DNA from 2 places in the Lysinibacillus sp. FSL K6-4013 genome. Region 1 is predicted to be linked to the other one. Evidence: predicted binding sites of a transcription regulator. Region 1 holds the regulator's gene; the other holds the start of a gene.
What was found. Region 1 encodes LexA, which represses DNA repair genes until DNA is damaged. Its sites were predicted from a motif close to CGAACATATGTTCG; they were not measured.

Region 1 (10,034 bases):
CAAGTGATATCCATTTTGATCCACAAGAAACAGAGCTACGTGTCCGCTATCGAGTAGATGGTGTGCTTCGTACTGAACGATCTTTGCCCAAGCATATGCAAAATGTCGTATTGGCTCGTATTAAAATTATGGGTAATTTAAATATTACAGAAAATCGTATCCCACAGGATGGACGTATTAAAACCAATGTTAATTTTAGACCTGTCGATATACGTTTAGCCACATTACCAACAGTCTATGGTGAAAAGGTTGTTATGCGTATTTTAGATTTAACCAATTCAGCCAATGATATTGATAAATTAGGCTTTAGTGCAAGTAACGAAGCACTTTTCAGGAAAATGATAGCCCATCCAAACGGTATCATGTTAATTACTGGTCCAACAGGCTCAGGGAAGTCCTCTACGTTATATGCGGCACTTTCTCATTTAAATGAAGAAGGCGTCAATATTATTACGGTTGAGGACCCAGTAGAATATCAATTAGATGGTATCAACCAAATCCAAGTAAAAGAGGAAGTCGGCTTAACATTTGCGGTAGGTTTACGATCAATTTTACGACAGGACCCTGACATTGTGATGGTAGGGGAAATTCGTGACCTTGAAACAGCGCAAATTGCTATTCGTGCTTCACTTACAGGTCATCTAGTGTTAAGTACGCTGCACACTAATAGTGCCGTAGAATCTATTTCAAGACTACATGATATGGGTATCGAGCCATTTCTACTATCCTCCTCCCTCGTAGGAATCATGGCGCAACGTCTTGTACGTAAAGTTTGTCGTGATTGTGCTGAGCCATATGTATTCACTTCTCGTGAACTTGAAATACTTGAGGAAAATGGGGTGGAGGGCGTAACGCATGGAAAAAAAGGTCGTGGATGTCCTGCCTGCAACCATACAGGCTACCGAGGGCGTATGGCGATTCATGAAATCCTCCCTGTTGATCGCCAAATAAAGGATATGATTTTAAATCGTGTTGGTGATAGCGTTCTACGTGATTATATGAATGAGAAAGGCTTCCATACCTTATTAGTAGATGGATTACTAAAGGTTGTAGCTGGCAAAACAACCACATCAGAAATATTACGTGTTGCAAGTGCAGACTAGGGGTGAAAGAAATGACAGCATATTCAATCGTTGAATTATTAACACGTGCATTTGAAGATAAAGCATCGGATCTACATTTAACAAAAGGTATTCCACCAGTATATCGTATTCATGGGCAACTGGAGCATTATGGCACAGTGCCGTTAGAAACAGAAGATTTAAAGGAAATGGTAAAGGTCATTCTCCCTGTCCATAAACAACAGGAGTTTGAGGACAAAGGAGAAACGGACTTTAACTTTTCATTGCCTGGGAAATGTCGATTCCGTGTCAACGCCTATCATCAGCGAAATGAAGTAACGATTGCGGCTCGTTTAATTGAGGCTAAAATTCCTTCTATTGAAGCGCTCAATATGCCACAGGTGTTATATAAGCTTGCGGAAAAACCACAAGGCTTAATTTTAGTGACTGGCCCAACAGGCTCAGGAAAATCAACTACCTTGGCAGCAATGATTGATCATATTAATGAAACGAGATCAAAACATATTATTACGTTAGAGGATCCAATTGAATACTTGCATACACATAAGAAATCTGTCATCAATCAGCGTGAGATTGGTGTCGATACGATGAGCTTTGCAAATGGTTTACGTGCATCATTACGTCAGGACCCAGATATTATTTTAGTTGGGGAAATGCGAGACTATGAAACCATCTCCACGGCTATTACGGCGGCTGAAACGGGGCATTTAGTCATGGCAACACTTCATACAAGTAGTGCACCAACGACGATCGACCGTATTATCGATGTATTTCCACCGCATCAGCAGAGTCAAATTCGTGTGCAGCTTGCGAATGTACTACAAGGTATTGTTTCTCAGCGTTTATTTGTACGTAAGGATATAAAAGGGCGTATTGCTGCGACAGAAATTTTAGTACAGGCACCTGCAATTTCAAATTTAATTCGTAATGAAAAAATTCATCAAATTCCAAGTGTGATGCAGACAAGTAAAGCTTTGGGTATGCACACATTGGAATATTCGATGCAGCACCTAATTACGACAGGTAAGATTTCACTAGAGGATGCAAGACCATATATGAACGCTGGTGATTATAGTTGACGATATTTCGTTATAGTGGTCGTACCAAAACAGGAGCACCTAAAAAGGGCATTATCGAGGCACCGAATAAAAAGGTAGCCATGGAAAAGCTTCGAGCACAAGGAATTAATGCAAGAGAACTTCAAGAATCAAATAGCATTTTACATAAAGATATTGCTTTTGGTACAAAAGTGAAGCACCAGGAATTCGTTATTTATTGTCGGCAATATGCGACATTAATTCGTGCTGGCGTTCCTGTCGTTGAAGCAACTCATATTTTGGGTGAGCAAACACGGAGTAAACCACTGAAGCGAGCATTGATGCAGGTTGAAGAGGATATTCGAAATGGGATGGCATTTTCAGATGCAGCAGGTAAACACCCAAAAGTGTTCCCATTGCTATTTGTCAATATGATGCGTGCTGGTGAGGCTACAGGAAACGTTGACGATACATTAGATCGTCTTGCAAGCACACTAGAGAAGCAATATAACATTAAGAAAAAAATTCAATCTGCCATGACCTATCCAGCGATTTTATCGCTTTTAACTCTAGTGGTTGGTATGTTTTTAATGGTATTCATTGTGCCAACCTTTATGGATGCATTTAAGGAAATGAATTTGGAAATGCCGTTAATAACGGTCATTGTAGTGGGGATTAGTGATTGGCTCATACAGTTTTGGTACCTTGTGATTTTAGGGCTATTGGTATTAGTAGTGGGCCTACATTATTTCTATAAAAATAATAAAGAGTTTCATTATGCCGTCAATGTATTTTTACTTCGTATGCCAATCTTTGGACAGCTTTTGCAAAAGGATATTATCGCGAGAATGACAAGAACCTTGTCAACACTCTTTAGCAGCTCCGTACCAATCTTACAAGCCCTAACAATTGTCGAAAAGGTTGGTGGTAATCCGGTAATGGGTAAAGTAGTACTGGAAGCTCGCGATAATTTAGAAAAGGGTGGCACATTATCAGAGCCACTTGAAAAAAGCTGGCTATTTCCACCGCTTGTAACACAAATGACCTCAATTGGCGAGAAAACAGGGTCCTTGGATTACATGCTTGAAAAGATAGCTGATTTTTATGAAGAGGAAGTAAACCGTGCCGTCGATACCATGAAGTCACTAATTGAGCCTTTAATGATTGTGGTACTGGCTCTAGTTGTAGGAGTCATTGTAGCGGCTATATTCTTACCAATGTTCCAACTATACGAAAATATGTAAGAACTGTTAGATTCAACACTTGAAAAAGTGTATGAAGTTATATATCGATACCTACTCATAAAAAGCACACCTTAGGATAAGAAACATAGAAAGTGGATGTCTAAAAACTTTCTATTTCTTATTTAATGGGACCAGCAATATTTATAGAAGATACTGGTATAAGGCGCTAAAGGAACACGCAATGAATATTCTCACGGCAGCTGATTTCTTTTTTCTAGACAATCCAGATAAAACTGTAGTTTCAAGTGGTTAATTATTGGTACTTGGTTATTTAGATGATACAGGTAAATTCCAAGTAAGGGAACTATTAAAATAATTGTAAAGATAATCAAAAAGATAGAGAATATGATTCTAAGATTATTGAAAAATAAACCAAATTAGATACTAAGAAAATAGAAGTTCGTGTTTTCACACTTCATATAAAAATACTAAGGAGGAATATTAAATGTTAAAAAAATGGAACAATAAGAAACTATTGAAAAACGAAAAGGGTTTGACATTAATTGAGCTTTTAGCAGTAATAGTTATCCTAGCTATTATCTCTGCAATAGCCGTTCCTGCAATTGGAAATATTATTGAAAATACTCGCTATAACGCTGCAAAGGCGGATGCAGTTAATGTTCTAAATGCAGCAAATCTCTATTTTACGGATGAGCCAGATGAAACTTCAGTGACATTAGAGAAATTAAAGAGTGAAAAATATTTAGATCATGCTGGTAAGCTTGAAAAAGCCACTACTGTTTCAGTCACTAAAGCAAGTCCTAACAAAATATCAGCTACAAATGTTCCATTTAGTGGTACAAAAACGGTTTCATTTAATGAGGCAACATTAGAATCTATCAATGCGGATAACCAAAAAGGAAGTAACTCACCTAAATCAATAGGTGGCACAACAAAATAATCAGTCCTCCCAACCCACTCAGAAGCGCAAGAAAATTTGCGTTTCTGGCTGGGAAATGGATGACTAATTGAAAAAATCATTTATACTGGATAGGATAAGGAGGTCTTTTCACATGTTTAAGAGAAAAAGAAAGTCGCATGTTTCGATTGAACTGAAGGATTATGTGCTGCGTGCGATTGTGGCGAAAGGACCAGAGCCTAATCAGTGGCAAGGCTATGAATACCCTTTAGCAGCTGGAATCGTTGAAAATGGAACAATCGTCGATGAGGTAGCTCTTTTTGAGGTGATTAAAGAGCAAGTAATGAAATGGACAGGGAAAAAACAGGCTGTCCGTATGTTTGTCCCTGATACGACGGTTCTATTAAAAAACTTTGAGCACCCTAAAGATGTCAAGCCTCAGGAATTACGAGGATATGCTGAAATGGAATTGGGACATTCCATTCATTTACCATTTCAAGACCCTTTAATTGATGTTTATGATGCTGATGCCGAGGATGGCAAGGCTATCTTATTTGCTGCGCCTTCTGAAGAGATAACGAAAATGGTAGGGATGCTGCTAGATGTTTCATTAGAACCTGAAGCTGCCGATATTCGTGCGCTTTGCAATATACGCTTATTAGAGCATATGTCATTATTAGTGCCTAATAAAACGTATTTGATTGCGGAATGGTCGATTAATGAGCTCTCTATCAGTATTTTTTCCAATGGCCAAGTGGAGTTTTTGCGCTATCAATCCATTGAAGTAGATATGACGCAATGGCAGGGGAAGAAAGAGAATGAGTTTAACTATCAATTTATCTATAATGGCGAAGCAGAGAATTATCAAATGGTCGTAATGGATCAGGTTCTAGAGATTGATCGGATGATGAATTTCTTTAAGTTTTCTTTACATAAAGGTGAAAAAGCAGTGGATGAAATTATTATGCTTGGCGATAACCCACTATTGAAATCAATTGGAAACTTACTTGCTTCTAATTTAGAACCACCGCTAAGAGTTGTCGATGGGAAAAAGATTGAGAAATCATTTCCTCGCTTTAAGCGAGAATTTTCAACGTTGCTTGGCTTAGCTTTGAAGGAGGTTCATTAATGGTTCCAGATATAAACCTCTTACCACAACTTGAAAAAAGAACAACCTCCCCCAAGCTTTTTTACAGCTTGGTGATTGTCATTGTGGGACTTATTGTAGCTTATTTACTTTTTTTATTTTTTACATCCAAAAGTGAATTGTCACGATTGACTGCAGAGGAACATGCTTTAACAACACAGCTTGATCAATTGCAGCAAGAGTTAGATGCACGACAAAGTGTCGATCAGGGTTCATTGGAAGAGTCTGTGACATTTATTCAAGGTGTTTCTTATCCTGTAACACCGTTGATTGATGAAACGAAAACTTTATTACCAACTCATTCCTATTTACGTAGCTACGTTTTCGGAGAGAATACGGTGAATATTGAAGTGGATTTTGAAACGATGACAGATATATCGAAATATGTGGAGCGGCTTTTAATGAGTAGCTATTTTACAGACGCTCAAATTAACACTGTCTCAAACTTTGATATAGAGCTAGGTGAACAAAGGGAGTTAACACCCCAACAAAAATTTAAAGAAGTACCGCGCTATTCAGTGTCCATTACAGCGACAATCGATTTTATGTATTTAGCTGGAGGACGACGCTCATGAATAAATTAACGAGTAGTAAAAATTCATCTATGATCTTGTTACTTGCGCTAATAGCTGCTATTTTATTTGCGCTGTATTATTATTTGCTTTCACCAAAATTGAATGAAGTGAATGAAAAAGAGAGTAATGTGTTGCAGGTGAAGCAAGAATTAGCTAGTGTCAAAGAACAACTAGCTCAATTAGACAAGGAGCAGGGACAGCCTACAATCAATATATTAGCCTTAAGACAAAAGCTACCTGCAACAAGAGCCGTTGAAAAGATTATTCTTGATTTAGCTGAGATTGAAGAGGTGACAGGAACTCGTATACAGTCTTTAACTGTTCAAGGTGAGGACGGCACTGTAACAAATTCAGATGTATCGAATGATCCCAATATGTTGGAGCAGGCTGAAGCAGAGGTCAATGGTAATCAGGAGAACAAGGAGACAACGACACCGATTGCTTCTCTTTCGAAAGACTCTTTACCAGCAAATTTAAAGCTTATTACTTTTATATTAGAGGTGGGTGCGCTTGATTTTAATTCTCTTGAAAGCTTTTTACAGGAGGTTGAACAATTAGAGCGTGTCATGAAAACCGATAAGATTGAATTTAAATTGCCTGGAGAGCAGGCACAGCTAGAGAAAGATGCAGATCTTACGTTAAAGGCAACAGTGCAAGTGACGACGTTCTATTACGAAGAACAACAATAAACTTTATTGATAGGCGCCCCATACTTCATTTGTATGGGCGCCTATTGGTTTAGGAGGACATGAAATTGGAAATGGCTTATACGATCTTTATTTTTTTATTTGGACTTATCTTTGGCTCTTTTTATAATGTAGTTGGCTTACGTGTACCACAGAAGGAATCGATTGTACATCCTCCTTCACATTGTCCGAAATGCCAGAGACGACTAACGGTGCTTGATTTAGTACCCGTTTTGTCCTATGTATTTTTAGGAGGAAAATGTCGGAGTTGTGGCAATAAAATTTCTTGGGTTTACCCATTCATAGAATTAATGACAGGTGTATTATTTGCCTTTGCTTATTGGCAGCTAGGCTGGGGCATAGAATTGATAGTAGCGTTCTTTTTTATTTCCTTATTAGTTATTATCGTTGTGTCAGATTTGGCCTATATGCTAATTCCTGATAAGGTATTAATATTCTTTTTACCTTTGCTAGCTATTGGACGAGTTCTGTCACCATTAACACCGTGGTGGGACTCTCTTGTGGGTGCTGTCGTCGGTTTTGGCATATTATATATCATTGCTGTGCTATCTAACGGTGGCATGGGTGGAGGCGATATTAAATTATTCTTTTTAATTGGTCTCGTTCTGGGTACGATTGATACACTATTAACGCTTTTTTTAGCTGCAGTGATTGGTATGATTGTCGGGATTACCGTTTTATCGAAGAACAAACAAGGGAGAAAAACACCCATTCCATTTGGGCCATCTATTGCATTGGCCGCAGTCATTGTTTATTTCTATGGCGATCTATTAATCAATTGGTATTTAGGCTTTTGGTAATTGTTCAATCTTCAAGAATGTGGAGGGAAGCAAGTGAAACCGATTATTGGTATTACAGCCTTTGTGGAGGATGATTTATCCTCTCGATTAAATGCTGCTTACAGCAAAAGTATTATTGATGCTGGTGGAATTCCACTGATTATTCCAATTGGAGTAGAAGAAGAGGCAGCCCAGATTTTAGCCCTTACAGATGGTTTATTATTATCCGGGGGTCATGACGTGCACCCATTTCTGTTCGGGGCTGAGCCTTCATTAAAACTTGGAAAAATTCATCCCGCGCGTGATACAGTGGAGTTAGCAATAATTGAAGCCGCATTCCAACGAAAGATGCCTATTTTCGGGATTTGTCGAGGGATTCAAATACTAAATGTTGCATTAGGTGGTACCTTATATCAGGATATTGATAGTGATCATTTTAGCACTAAATTACTCCAACATATGCAGCAATCAGGTAGAGCTGTAGCTACCCACACTGTACAGATTATTGCTGATAATTTATTAGCGACTATCGTTGAACAAGAGAAGATAGCAGTGAATTCATTCCATCATCAAGCGGTGAATGTATTAGCTGAAAAATTAAAAGTAGCGGCAAAATCAAATGACGGTATTATCGAAGCTGTAGTTCATGAGGAAATGCCATTTTGCTTGGCTGTTCAGTGGCATCCTGAGGAACTAGCCATAGCAGGAGATGAGAGTGCTCAAAAGCTATTTTCAGCCTTTGTTGAAGCTAGCTTAAAATTTAAGAAGGAAGCTTAGAGGGCATTGTACAAAGAATCCAATCGTCTGTGGATTCTTTTTTTGCGTAAAAAAGAGGATACATGCTCTTAGAAGGAACATAATCCTCAAAACCTGTTTTAATAGTTAATGTACTCGTCTGTAAAGACCTACAACTTGTCCTAAAATAGAAACTTGATCGACAATAATAGGTTCCATAGAAGAATTTTCAGGCTGTAAACGGAAATGATTTTTCTCTTTAAAGAAGCGTTTTACAGTTGCTTCATCCTCAGCTGTCATAGCTACAACAATATCCCCGTTATTAGCTGTTGCCTTTTGTTTTACAATGACTAAATCTCCATCTAAAATTCCGGCTTCAATCATTGATTCTCCCATAATTTCTAGCATGAACAATTGATCTTCACTTGTGCCGTACGTATCGGGTAATGGGAAGTATTCTTCAATGTTTTCAATTGCTGTAATTGGAGAACCAGCTGTAACCTTCCCGACAAGTGGGACATGGATCACCTGTTGCTTTTGGATGGATTCTTCAGGCTCTAAAATTTCAATTGCGCGTGGCTTTGTTGGATCTCGACGAATAAAGCCTTTTTGTTCTAATCGAGCTAAATGTCCATGAACAGTTGAACTGGAAGCAAGTCCAACTGCTTCACCAATTTCACGTACTGATGGCGGATATCCCTTAGCTCGTACCTCTTCCTTAATGAAAGCTAAAATATCCTCTTGTCTTTTCGAAACTTTTTTCATGAGTGCTCACCTCTTTTTTCTAAAATCAATCTTCTTATTTGATAGTATAACAGAATGCGAACATGTATGCAAACATAGGTTCGAAAAGTGTTTGACAAAAACGTTTGTTCGCTTTATTATGAGAACATACATTCCGAACAAACATTCTTAAAAAGGGGTAATGATTATGACATGGTTTAAGAAAAACACACATATCTCAATTTTATTAGGAGCTTGCCTACTATTTGCAGCATACCTTTACATTACTGATCCAGGAAAAGTTAGTTACGCAGAAATCCAAATCGAACATGGGGATAGCTTGTGGTCGTTAGCGGAGCAATATCGTGGTAAAATGAGTACTGATGATTGGATAAAGCTTGTAAAAACGGAAAATGAACTAGCAGATATTAAAATTGTAGCGGGAAAATCTCTAGTTATTCCTGTAGTGAGTGATCAAGCCAGTCCCATCAATACTATCGAAATTGCGAGAAATGAACAATGATAAATAATCAACTGTCGGCTGTTGTCTATTGTCGCGTAAGTACTGAAAAAGAAACACAAAGCTCCTCATTAGAGCGTCAACAGGAAGAGTTGCTGCGCTATGCTAAGGAGCAAGGCTATGCGGTGAAGGGCGTGTTTAAAGATCAGCATAGTGGTTATGATGTAGAACGTGCAGGCTTACTAGAAATGCTTGATTTCATAAAAGATAAAAACATTAATGCCCTTTTTGTACAAGATGAAACTCGTTTAGGACGAGGCAATGCAAGAATGGCTGTATTGCATTTATTACAAAAATCAGCAACGGATGTTTTTTCTATGCGTGATGCTGGCCCAGTTCAATTAAATGAAATGGACACGATGCTGCTAGAAATTTTAGCGATTGTAGAGGAATATCAGCGTAGAATTCATAATGCTAAAATACGACGAGGTATGCGACGTGCTGTAGAAAACGGCTATCGTCCTGAAAATAATTTATCCAACAGAGGTAATCCGCAGGGGCAGGAGCGTAAAGATCTACCTGTAGATGAAATTGTAAAGCTACGCAAACGTGGATTTACCTTTGAAGAAATTTCTATAACGCTTAGAGGGTTAGGCTTTGAGGTAAGTAAGGCGACTGTCCATCGT
Region 2 (10,034 bases), 2.2 Mb from region 1:
ATTATTTCAGGTGACTTTGGTAAAGGTAAGCCGGACGCATCTATTTTTGAGTATGTAATGGAGAAGGCAGGTATTACAGCTGATGAGGCAATTATGGTTGGCGACAATCTTAATACTGATATTTTAGGATCATCTCGTGTGGGAATGCGCAATGTATGGATTAATCGTGAAAGCAATATCGCCAACGGGGCTGTGACACCTACCTATGAGGTGGACTCTTTGACAGCGTTGTTGGAGCTTGTAAATAGGCTATAATAAAAAATGTACTGATCCTTCATGGAGTCAGTACATTTTTTTGTTAAAAATAGACATTCAGTCTAAGGTATAAACATGTAAAAGCTATAGCTATACAAAGCTGAACAAGAGCGCTAGCAATTAAGTAACCCTGAGGTTCACCAGCCTTTTTACGATAATAGATTTGCATAAAGGAGTAGAGTGAGAAAAGGCCATAAATAATTGTTGCATGAATAGTATGGTGCACAAGATAGATACCAAATGAAATACCTCCAAACAACACGAGCATGATGGCATTGGCAATGGCATGCTCAACTGTCGCAGCGAAAAAGCGACGTTCTGTATAAGGCATTCTTTTTTTTGCAATCCATAGGATGAAATGCGTAAGTAGGATGAAAATATTCCCCATAATAAGTTTCGTCGACCGCTTCTCATCATAAAAATAGCGTAGAGAGTCAATTGATTCTTCAATTAGAAAGGCTTGCTTGGTTTCAACATTGAAGAAAATCTTGTTATTGAGTACCTTCCATTTCTCTTGTGTACGGTCATTATAGAGAATCAAAATATCATAGATAGTACCATTTTTCCATTGACTAGCGGATATTGTTACAGGAGAAGCGTTGTCCAAATTTTTTTGTAGCTGTATGATAGCCTTTGAATGAGCATAGCATTGCTGAGGAACATAAAGGCAAGAATCCTTTGCTATAAAGGTTTCCTTGTTTATATTCTCCTTTAAATAGATTCGTTGGATTGCTTTGGACGAATCCGTTGTCATAGGAGAATTAGTAGGACGTTGAACAAAAGATAAAACTAATAAAGCAAGAACTACTATAAATAGCAATGATACAGAAGGGATTTTCCATTTATTTTTTCTCGTTTGTTTATTAATTACTAAAGGCTCTGTCATATTGCGTAATAATTTTTTTTCCTGCTGATCAGATAGCATTAAACCATCTAAGTGTTGCCATGTCTTCTTATCATGCTTCATCCATCTCACCTCCTAGCTCTTTTTTTAAAGCGACGAGTGCTCGTTTTAATGTGTTTTTTACTTTCCCCTCATTCCAGCCAAGAATATTGGAGGTTTCCTCGATCGATAGTCCCTCTATTTTGCGCAGGATAATCACATCACGATAGGTAATTTTTAGTTTGCGAATTGCAAGATATAGTATCCTGGCATCTTCTCGTTGCATCAGCCATTGATGAGGAGAAGGTGACGTTTGTTCTTCATGCTGTTGTAAAAAAGGGACAAATTGAATAATCCTTTTTCGACGATAATGATCATAGGCAAGGTTACGCGCGGTGCACCGTAACCAAGCGAGATCAGCCCCTTCTTTAATTGTTTGGTGATGTTTCAAATAACGGACAAAGGTTTCCTGTGTATAATCCTCCGCTAATTTTTCGTCATTTAGTAAGTAATATAAGTATTTAAAAATGGTGTGATTATGTAAGTAAAATATTTCTTCTATGTTCAAGCTGTGCACCTCCTTTTCTTTAAAGACGAAGAACCTTTAGAAAAGTATCATTTTACCAAAATGAAAAAGCAGAGAGTAGAGACTCCCTGCTTCTTGTTGTTGATAATTATAGGGTAATGGCTTTCACTTCATCAATGTTTTCAAGCTGTGCCACAAATACTAAATCTTCTTCTGTTACAACATTGTCAACCGTTAGCATCATAACCGCTGTACCACCAACCTGTGCACGACCAACCTGCATTGTCGCGATATTGATTTCTTTTTCTGCTAGCTTTGTTGCTACACGGCCAATTGCACCTGGTTTGTCAGTATTTTTAATGTAAAGTAGGTGGCCTTGTGGAATGACGTCTACAACATAGTCCTCCACTTTTACAATACGTGCACCTAAACCGTTTAATAGTGTACCTGCTACAGTATGCGTTTCGTTAGCAGTAATAATTTCAATAGTAATTAAGCTTGTAAAGCCTTTTGCTGTTGTTGTTTTGTGCTCATTAATTTTCATACCAATACGTTCAGATAAGTAACGAGCATTCACATCATTGACATGATTACCGTGATTTTTAGACAGTAAACCTTTTAACGCATTTGAAGTTAATGGACGAACGTCATAGTTTGCTACTTCGCCAGCATAAGATAGGTTGATTTCCTTGACTGGCTCTGTTGTCACTTGTGATAGGAATGAACCAAGCTTTTCAGCTAATTCAAAGAAAGGCTCAACTTGTGCAAGAAGCTCTTTTGGTATAGATGGCATGTTTACTGGATTTGTTACAGTACCTGTTTTGTAAAATTTAATGATGTCATTTGATACATCAACCGCTACAGATTCCTGTGCCTCGATTGTAGATGCTCCTAAGTGAGGCGTTGCGATAACTTGTGGTAAAGTCAGTAGCTTATGATCTGTTGCTGGTTCAGAAACAAATACATCAAGAGCTGCTCCAGCCACTTTACCTGCTACGATTGCATCATATAAATCGTCTTCATTGATAATACCGCCACGCGCACAGTTAATAATACGTACGCCATCTTTCATCATCGCAAATTTATCTTTATTAATAAGGTTGCGAGTTTCAGGTAGAAGTGGTGTATGAACTGTAATGAAATCTGCAGCTGCACAAATTTCTTCAACCGTTGCTTTTGTTACACCTAATTCTTTGGCACGTTCATCAGTTAGGAAAGGATCATATGCCATAACATTCATACGTTGACCTTTTGCGCGATACGCTACTTCAACGCCGATTCGACCAAAACCTACAACACCTAAAGTTTTATTTTTTAGCTCCACGCCAACATAAGATTTGCGATCCCATTTCCCATTTTTTAATGTATTAAAAGCTTGTGGAATATGACGGGCAAGTGAAGTCATCATCGCAATTGTATGCTCGGCAGCTGAGTTTGTGTTGCCGTCTGGTGCGTTTACCACAATAATACCGTGTTCTGTAGCAGCAGCAAGGTCAATATTATCGACACCAACACCAGCGCGACCAATTAATTTTAAGCTTTTAGCTGCTTCAATCACTTCACGTGTTACCGTTGTTTGAGAACGAACAAGTAATACATCTACATCTGCGATTTTAGCGATTAATTCTTCTGGTGCTAGTCCTGTGTCAACAATAATGTTTAAATCTAAATCTTGTTCCTGGCGTAATGGGAAAATACCATCCTCACTTAGTGGATCAGCGATAAATACGTTAATAGTTCTTGTTTTTGTTGCAGTAGTCATTATAATTAGCTCCTTTTTTATCATTATTGGTTGGTAGTGGCTTTATCTACGACAGTCTGAAATTTGTAAAATTCGAACATCTTACAGCATGCAAACAATCTCCTTTCTAAATCGAAAACAATATAAAAAGCCTTCCACGCCTTACAAACACAATTATTGTGTTGTAAGGGGCGAAAGGCTGTATAAACTTTGGTTCGCGGTACCACCCTTAATCACTGCTGGAAAATTTATTCTGGCAGTCTTAGCTATATGCGTAACGTGCATGAGACGGATAAGCTTACTTTTAAGTTGTTCAGCCTATCTATTCAGGAGTGGAACTATTATCGTAGAAATCACTGATTTGCACCAACCATCAGCTCTCTTTGGATTTTCTTGCGACTAGTGTGTCTCCGTCGTTATATTTTTTGTGATTAAATTTGTTAACATCATAATCCCTATTGTTCACCTTTGTCAACGATATTTCTTAAAAACTTTAAAAATATTGACTTCAAAAGTCTGAAAAATAACCAATTACGAACAATTTATGTATTATATTATTTTATTGTTCGTCTTTTTGGGGAGTACAATGAAAGCGCTAACGCTATTTGAAAAGTCCGATAGTATCAGGTTTCTGTGCAGTTTTAGAATAAAAAATTATATGGGAATTAAATGGAATAAAATAGAGGTTTTATGCTAATTGTCGATGGTGTGGATCCGAGAAAGCGAACGATTTTGTTTGTCACATTTTAGACAAAAATATGAATAGTAGAAGGTAAATAGACTGTGAGAGAAGAATGTTAGTTAAGGATATGGATTTGGGGGTGTAAGAATGAAGTATGATGTTGCAATAGTCGGTGCTGGACTTGCAGGATTAGTCGCAGCTTGTGAATTAATCGATGCAAAGAAAAAAGTTCTTTTAGTAGATCAAGAGCCTGAAAATTCAATCGGGGGACAGGCATATTGGTCGTTCGGTGGCATATTTTTAGTAAATTCTCCAGAGCAACGAAGGCTTGGGATTAAAGATAGTAAGGAGCTTGCATGGCAGGATTGGCAAGGAACTGCAGGCTTTGATCGTTTAGATGATGAGGATTCTTGGGCATATAAATGGGCAAGAGCCTATGTCGATTTTGCTGCAGGTGAAAAATACGACTGGTTAAAGTCAAAAGGAATAAAGTTTTTCCCCGTTGTTGGATGGGCAGAGCGGGGAGGTTCGTTAGCAGGAGGACACGGCAATTCAGTACCAAGGTTTCACATTGTCTGGGGAACAGGCCCTGGCATTGTAAAGCCATTTGTAGATAAAGTGAAACAGGCTATAAAAGATGGATTTATTGACTTCAAGCCAAGACATCGTGTGGATGAATTTATCCAGCAAGAAGGGGAGATTACAGGAATTAGCGGAACGGTGCTTGCTGAAACCTTTATTAATCGAGGTGAAAAAAGTTCCAGATTAGGGATCGGCGAATTTTCCTACGAAGCTAAAGCTGTGATTGTGGCAAGTGGAGGTATTGGGGCTAATTTTGATTTAGTAAGAAAAAATTGGCCTGCTCGATTAGGGACACCTCCTAAAAATATGGTATGTGGTGTGCCAGCTTACGTTGATGGAAGAATGCTAGAGATTACGGAACACGCTGGGGGACGCATTGTTAATCGTGATCGTATGTGGCATTACACAGAGGGGTTAAAAAATTGGGATCCGATATGGCCTAACCATGGGATTCGGATATTGCCTGGTCCCTCCTCCCTGTGGTTTGATGCAGAGGGGAATCGTTTTCATGCACCCAACTTTCCAGGGTTTGATACGCTCAGTACGTTGGAGGCGATTCAAAAAACTGGTTATGACTATTCCTGGTTTATTTTAACGGAAAAAATTATTGAGAAAGAATTTGCTTTATCTGGCTCAGAGCAAAACCCAGATTTAACAAACAAAAGCATTAGCGATGTTCTAAAACGCATTTTACCAGGCCCACCGGCTCCGATCCAAGCTTTTAAAAATCACGGAGAGGATTTTGTGATTGCACATGATCTAAAGGAACTTGTAGATGGAATGAATAAACTTGCTGGGAATGAGCTACTTGATTTCATGAAGATTAAAGAACAAATCTTGGCAAGAGATCGTGAAATGGACAATAAGTTTACGAAGGATTTGCAAGTAAACGCTATTCATGGAGCAAGAAATTATATTGGCGATAAATGGGTGCGTGTTGCCAAGCCACATAAAATTTTAGATACCAAAAATTGGCCTTTAATTGCTGTTCGCTTAAACATTCTAACAAGGAAAACTTTAGGTGGCTTACAAACAAATTTAAATGGTGCTGTTTTGGGTATGGACGGTCAGCCAATTCCTGGGTTATATGCTGCTGGTGAAGTAAGTGGTTTCGGTGGTGGTGGTGTCCATGGCTACCGCGCTTTAGAAGGGACATTTGTTGGTGGGTGTTTATTTAGTGGACGCCAGGTAGGACGTTATTTAGGACAAGGATAAAGTGTATAAATAAGAGCATCGTCTTGATGAACGATGCTCTTTTGAACTGATGATCACTATGCTGAATTTTTTGAGCTGCAATGACTATGAAATAATCCCCTGAATTAAATTGAATGGATTTGGGATCTTACTTGCCCAAACTACAGGGAAACTATCTTTAATGCATTATCTCTCTAAGTATTAACAATTTGATTGTTGGACCTCTGCAATCTTAGCAATTTGCGCTTCAACTTGTTCCTTTGTCCAACCATTTTCCTCCACGAAAAAGTTGCGTTCGGCACGGCGACAATCATCTGAACAGCTACGCATGTAAAATGCCTCGTGTTTTTCTTCACAAAGCATTAATTTATGACACGCAGGGTTTGCACAGTTTGTATATCGTTCAGAAGGTTCCCCTGTAAAATAATCCTTCCCAACAATGACATGCTCCACCTGATTAATCGGTACACTTCGACGACGGTCAAAAACAAACATTTGACCATCCCATAATTGACCTTTTACTTCAGGATCCTTCGCATATGTAGCAATACCGCCGTGCAATTGACCTACGCTCTTACCATAGCCCTCACGTTTTAGCCAACCTGAGAATTTTTCGCAGCGAATACCACCTGTACAATAAGTTAAGATCTTTTTATCTGCAAAATCTTCTTTATGTGCCTCCATCCAAGCAGGTAGGTCACGGAAGTTTTCGATATCTGGTCGTACAGCACCTCGGAAATGACCGAGATCATATTCATAGTCATTACGGGCATCGATGATTACTGTGTTGTCATCTTGCATCTGTTCCATAAATTCTTTAGGTGTTAAATAATCACCTGTGATTTCTAACGGATTGATATCCTGTTCTAAGCCTAGGTGAACAATTTCCTTACGAGGACGTACATGCATTTTTCTAAAGGTATGCCCTTCAACCTCATCAATTTTCCACATAATATCATTAAAACGAGCATCAGCCTTCATATGGCTCATGTAAGCATCTGTTTGCTCAATGGTACCTGATACAGTGCCGTTAATACCTTCGTAGCCTACTAAAATGCGACCAAGAAGCCCTATCTCTTTACACAGTGCTAGATGCTCTTCTGCAAAAGCTTCAGGGTCTTCAATCGTAATATATTTATAATAAAGTAATACACGATAGTCTTTTTGTGTCAAAATACGTTACCACCTTTATCTCAATATTCGTCCTTTAATATAGCATAACAAGGAGCATTTTTGCTTAGAGAGAAGGAGTTTTCTAAAAAAACACGAATTATATATAGTGAATGACTATTCATATTTGGGGGTTATAGAGATGGAATTTTCAACAATTACTTTAGAAAAATTAGAACGTCGTGCAACATTAACGTTGAATCGTCCGCAGGCGATGAATGCTATGGATGATATTATGATGCGTGAACTAGCAGAATGCTTTGAAGCTCTACAACAGGAAAAAGATATTCAGGTGCTTGTTATTCGTGGAGAAGGAAAGGTCTTTTCTGCGGGTGGTGATATAAAAGCAATGCTAGATGAAAGCAAACCGCTGAATATTGATGAGGCAATGGTTTATCTGACACGTATCGTAAAGGCATATTATCAGCTACCGATGATAGTGATTGCAGCAGTTCATGGAGCTTCAGCAGGTTTAGGATTTAGTCTAACACTAGGGGCAGATATTATTGTAGCCTGTGAAAATAGTAAGCTTGCTATGAATTTCATTGGAATAGGACTGATTCCAGATGGTGGCGGTCATTTCTTCATGAAGGAACGTGTAGGAACGGTTAAAGCGAAACAAATGATATGGGAAGGGAAGGTATTAACAGCAAATGAAGCATTAGATGTAGGGTTAATTGATTATATTGCACCAGAGGGCACTGTATTTGCAATGGCAGATCAGCTTGTTGGGAAAATGCTTGCATCCCCTATCTCTTCCATGATTACGACGAAAAAAATTCTGCATGCACAAAATATGCCACAGCTAGAAAATATCTTAGCATTAGAGGCTGAGGGCCAGTCTGCAATGCGTAAAACAACAGATCATGTTGAGGGCATTCATGCATTTGTAGAGAAAAGAATGCCTGTCTTTGTAGGTAAATAAAAATAATAAAAGGCGCGTAGCAAACACTTGACTACGTGCCTTTTATTAGCCACTAAACATGGAATAAAATTAATTTACCTGAAGCGTTTACAAGACGATGAGTTTTATCGGCAACACCTTTTTCTTCAATTTGTTGTTGTCCATTTAGTTTAGCAGCCTCATCATTTTCAAAAGTCCAAGTTTCATCAAATAATGTTTCTCCTGTTTTTTCAAAAGCTGTAAAACGATAATTCTCCATACAGACCCCACCCTTTTACTTGAATATATTTCTATTATACATAGAAGATTTATAAACTTCACGGTAAAACTAGTGGATTTTTTGATAAATTACGAAAATTGTGGAAAAAGTGAGGCAATGTTGTTTTTTCCGTAATAGCATTTTTCATCAAACATGAATTATGATAAAATAGAACAAATATTCGGTATTGGTTAATCAGCATATTATTACTTTGGTTTGCACTAAAGAGAGAATTATCTACTATTTGAGGTGATTGGATGTCAGCAATTCGTTTTTTCCATATGGCAGATTTACATTTAGATAGTCCATTTAAGGGCTTATTTGGTCTACCCGAACCCATTTTAAAGAAAATACGGTTAAGCACTTTTGAAGCGTTCGATAAAATTATCGTTAAAGCGATTCAGGAAAAACCTGATTTTTTACTAATTGTTGGGGATATTTATGATGGTGAAAATCGTAGCTTGCAAGCACAACGAAGATTTCAAGATGCAATGGAAAAGCTCTTTCAACACAATATCCCTGTGATTGTGAGCTACGGAAATCATGATCATTTAAATGGCACATGGACACGCTTTGCTTTACCAAGTAATGTCTATGAATTACCGGTTGAAACGAGTGTAGTTCAATTAAAAATACGTGGTCAGCAAGTGAATATATATGGTTTTAGTTATCCCGAACGTCATTTAAGGGAATCCGTTATTGAAAGCTATCCAACTGCGCATGATCAGCATGCCCTTCATATTGGTATGCTACATGGCAGTGAGGCAGGCAATACGACACATGATGTGTATGCCCCTTTTACAAAACAGCAGTTACTTGAAAAGAACTATCATTATTGGGCGCTTGGCCATATTCATAAACGACAGCTTTTACATCAAAACCCGCCCATTGTTTATCCAGGCAATATTCAAAGTCGACATCGTAAAGAACAAGGAATGAAAGGTTTTTATGATGTGACGTTATCCAAAACATCGACTGAGCTTGATTTTATCTCTACTTCTGCTGTCGTTTATAACACGATAGAGGTGGATTGTACGGATGTGGTACACGCCAATGAATTGCTGAAGAGATGTGCAGAAGCGATTACAGCCAATAGAAAGAAGTTTGGCGCATCGGTAGTAGAGCTTCATTTGCAACAAATTGACGAACAAACGGAAGCTTTATTTGAGCATGCAACAGTAGATGCATGGTTAGAGACTATTCGAGAGGCTGAGGAAGGTATTGAGCCAATGTGTTGGGTACAAAAAATGGTGTTGCAAAAGGCCGCGAGATTTTATGAGCATACCGCAACTACCCAATCCGTTGTGAGCTTAATGGAACAGTGGGACAGTAATGAATGGAAGGATATTTTAAAAGATTTGTACCAATATGCCGGTGGGGCAAGGCTAATAGAGCCACTTAGTGAAAAGGATATTGAGAACTTAACGCATCGTGCACAGACATTATTAGCAGAAGAAATTCAAAGGGCGTGATTACATGCTGACAATTCAAAAAATCCAAATTTATGGCTTTGGTAAGCATGAAAATATCTCCATTTCGTTAAATGATGGTGTCACTATTTTTTATGGTTTAAATGAAGCAGGAAAAACGACGATTCAACAGTTTATACTACAAATGCTTTTTGGCTTCCCTACAAGGCAGCAGACACAGCGCAAATATGAGCCGAAAATTTCGACAAAATATGGGGGTCAGCTGACACTTTTGCATCCAATTTATGGTCAATGCACAATTGAACGTGTGAAAGGAAAAGCTGTTGGTGATGTTACTGTCTATCTTGAGGATGGTACAACGGGGCATGAGGAGCTGTTAGGAAAGCTTTTATATGGTTATTCTAGGGC

Region 2: MHB39_RS19050 (DNA repair exonuclease) is a predicted target of LexA. The motif match lies at 8,367-8,380, and genes of this name have one in related genera.

The regions. Positions count from the first base shown of each region.
Region 1 covers NZ_CP152031.1:1,308,210-1,318,243, forward strand. The annotation lists gene MHB39_RS06165 (GspE/PulE family protein) at 1-1,103, shown strand, start outside; gene MHB39_RS06170 (type IV pilus twitching motility protein PilT) at 1,115-2,161, shown strand; gene MHB39_RS06175 (type II secretion system F family protein) at 2,158-3,363, shown strand; gene MHB39_RS06180 (prepilin-type N-terminal cleavage/methylation domain-containing protein) at 3,809-4,264, shown strand; gene pilM (pilus assembly protein PilM) at 4,377-5,351, shown strand; gene MHB39_RS06190 (hypothetical protein) at 5,351-5,944, shown strand; gene MHB39_RS06195 (hypothetical protein) at 5,941-6,633, shown strand; gene MHB39_RS06200 (prepilin peptidase) at 6,699-7,451, shown strand; gene MHB39_RS06205 (gamma-glutamyl-gamma-aminobutyrate hydrolase family protein) at 7,485-8,207, shown strand; gene lexA (transcriptional repressor LexA) at 8,313-8,930, opposite strand; gene MHB39_RS06215 (LysM peptidoglycan-binding domain-containing protein) at 9,097-9,411, shown strand; gene MHB39_RS06220 (recombinase family protein) at 9,408-10,034, shown strand, end outside.
Region 2 covers NZ_CP152031.1:3,845,810-3,855,843, reverse strand. The annotation lists gene MHB39_RS19090 (HAD family hydrolase) at 1-255, shown strand, start outside; gene MHB39_RS19085 (hypothetical protein) at 299-1,222, opposite strand; gene MHB39_RS19080 (RNA polymerase sigma factor) at 1,212-1,706, opposite strand; gene serA (phosphoglycerate dehydrogenase) at 1,813-3,426, opposite strand; T-box leader at 3,590-3,831, opposite strand; gene MHB39_RS19070 (FAD-binding dehydrogenase) at 4,235-5,884, shown strand; gene MHB39_RS19065 (rhodanese-related sulfurtransferase) at 6,065-7,036, opposite strand; gene MHB39_RS19060 (enoyl-CoA hydratase) at 7,176-7,958, shown strand; gene MHB39_RS19055 (YhzD family protein) at 8,011-8,196, opposite strand; gene MHB39_RS19050 (DNA repair exonuclease) at 8,454-9,668, shown strand; gene MHB39_RS19045 (AAA family ATPase) at 9,673-10,034, shown strand, end outside.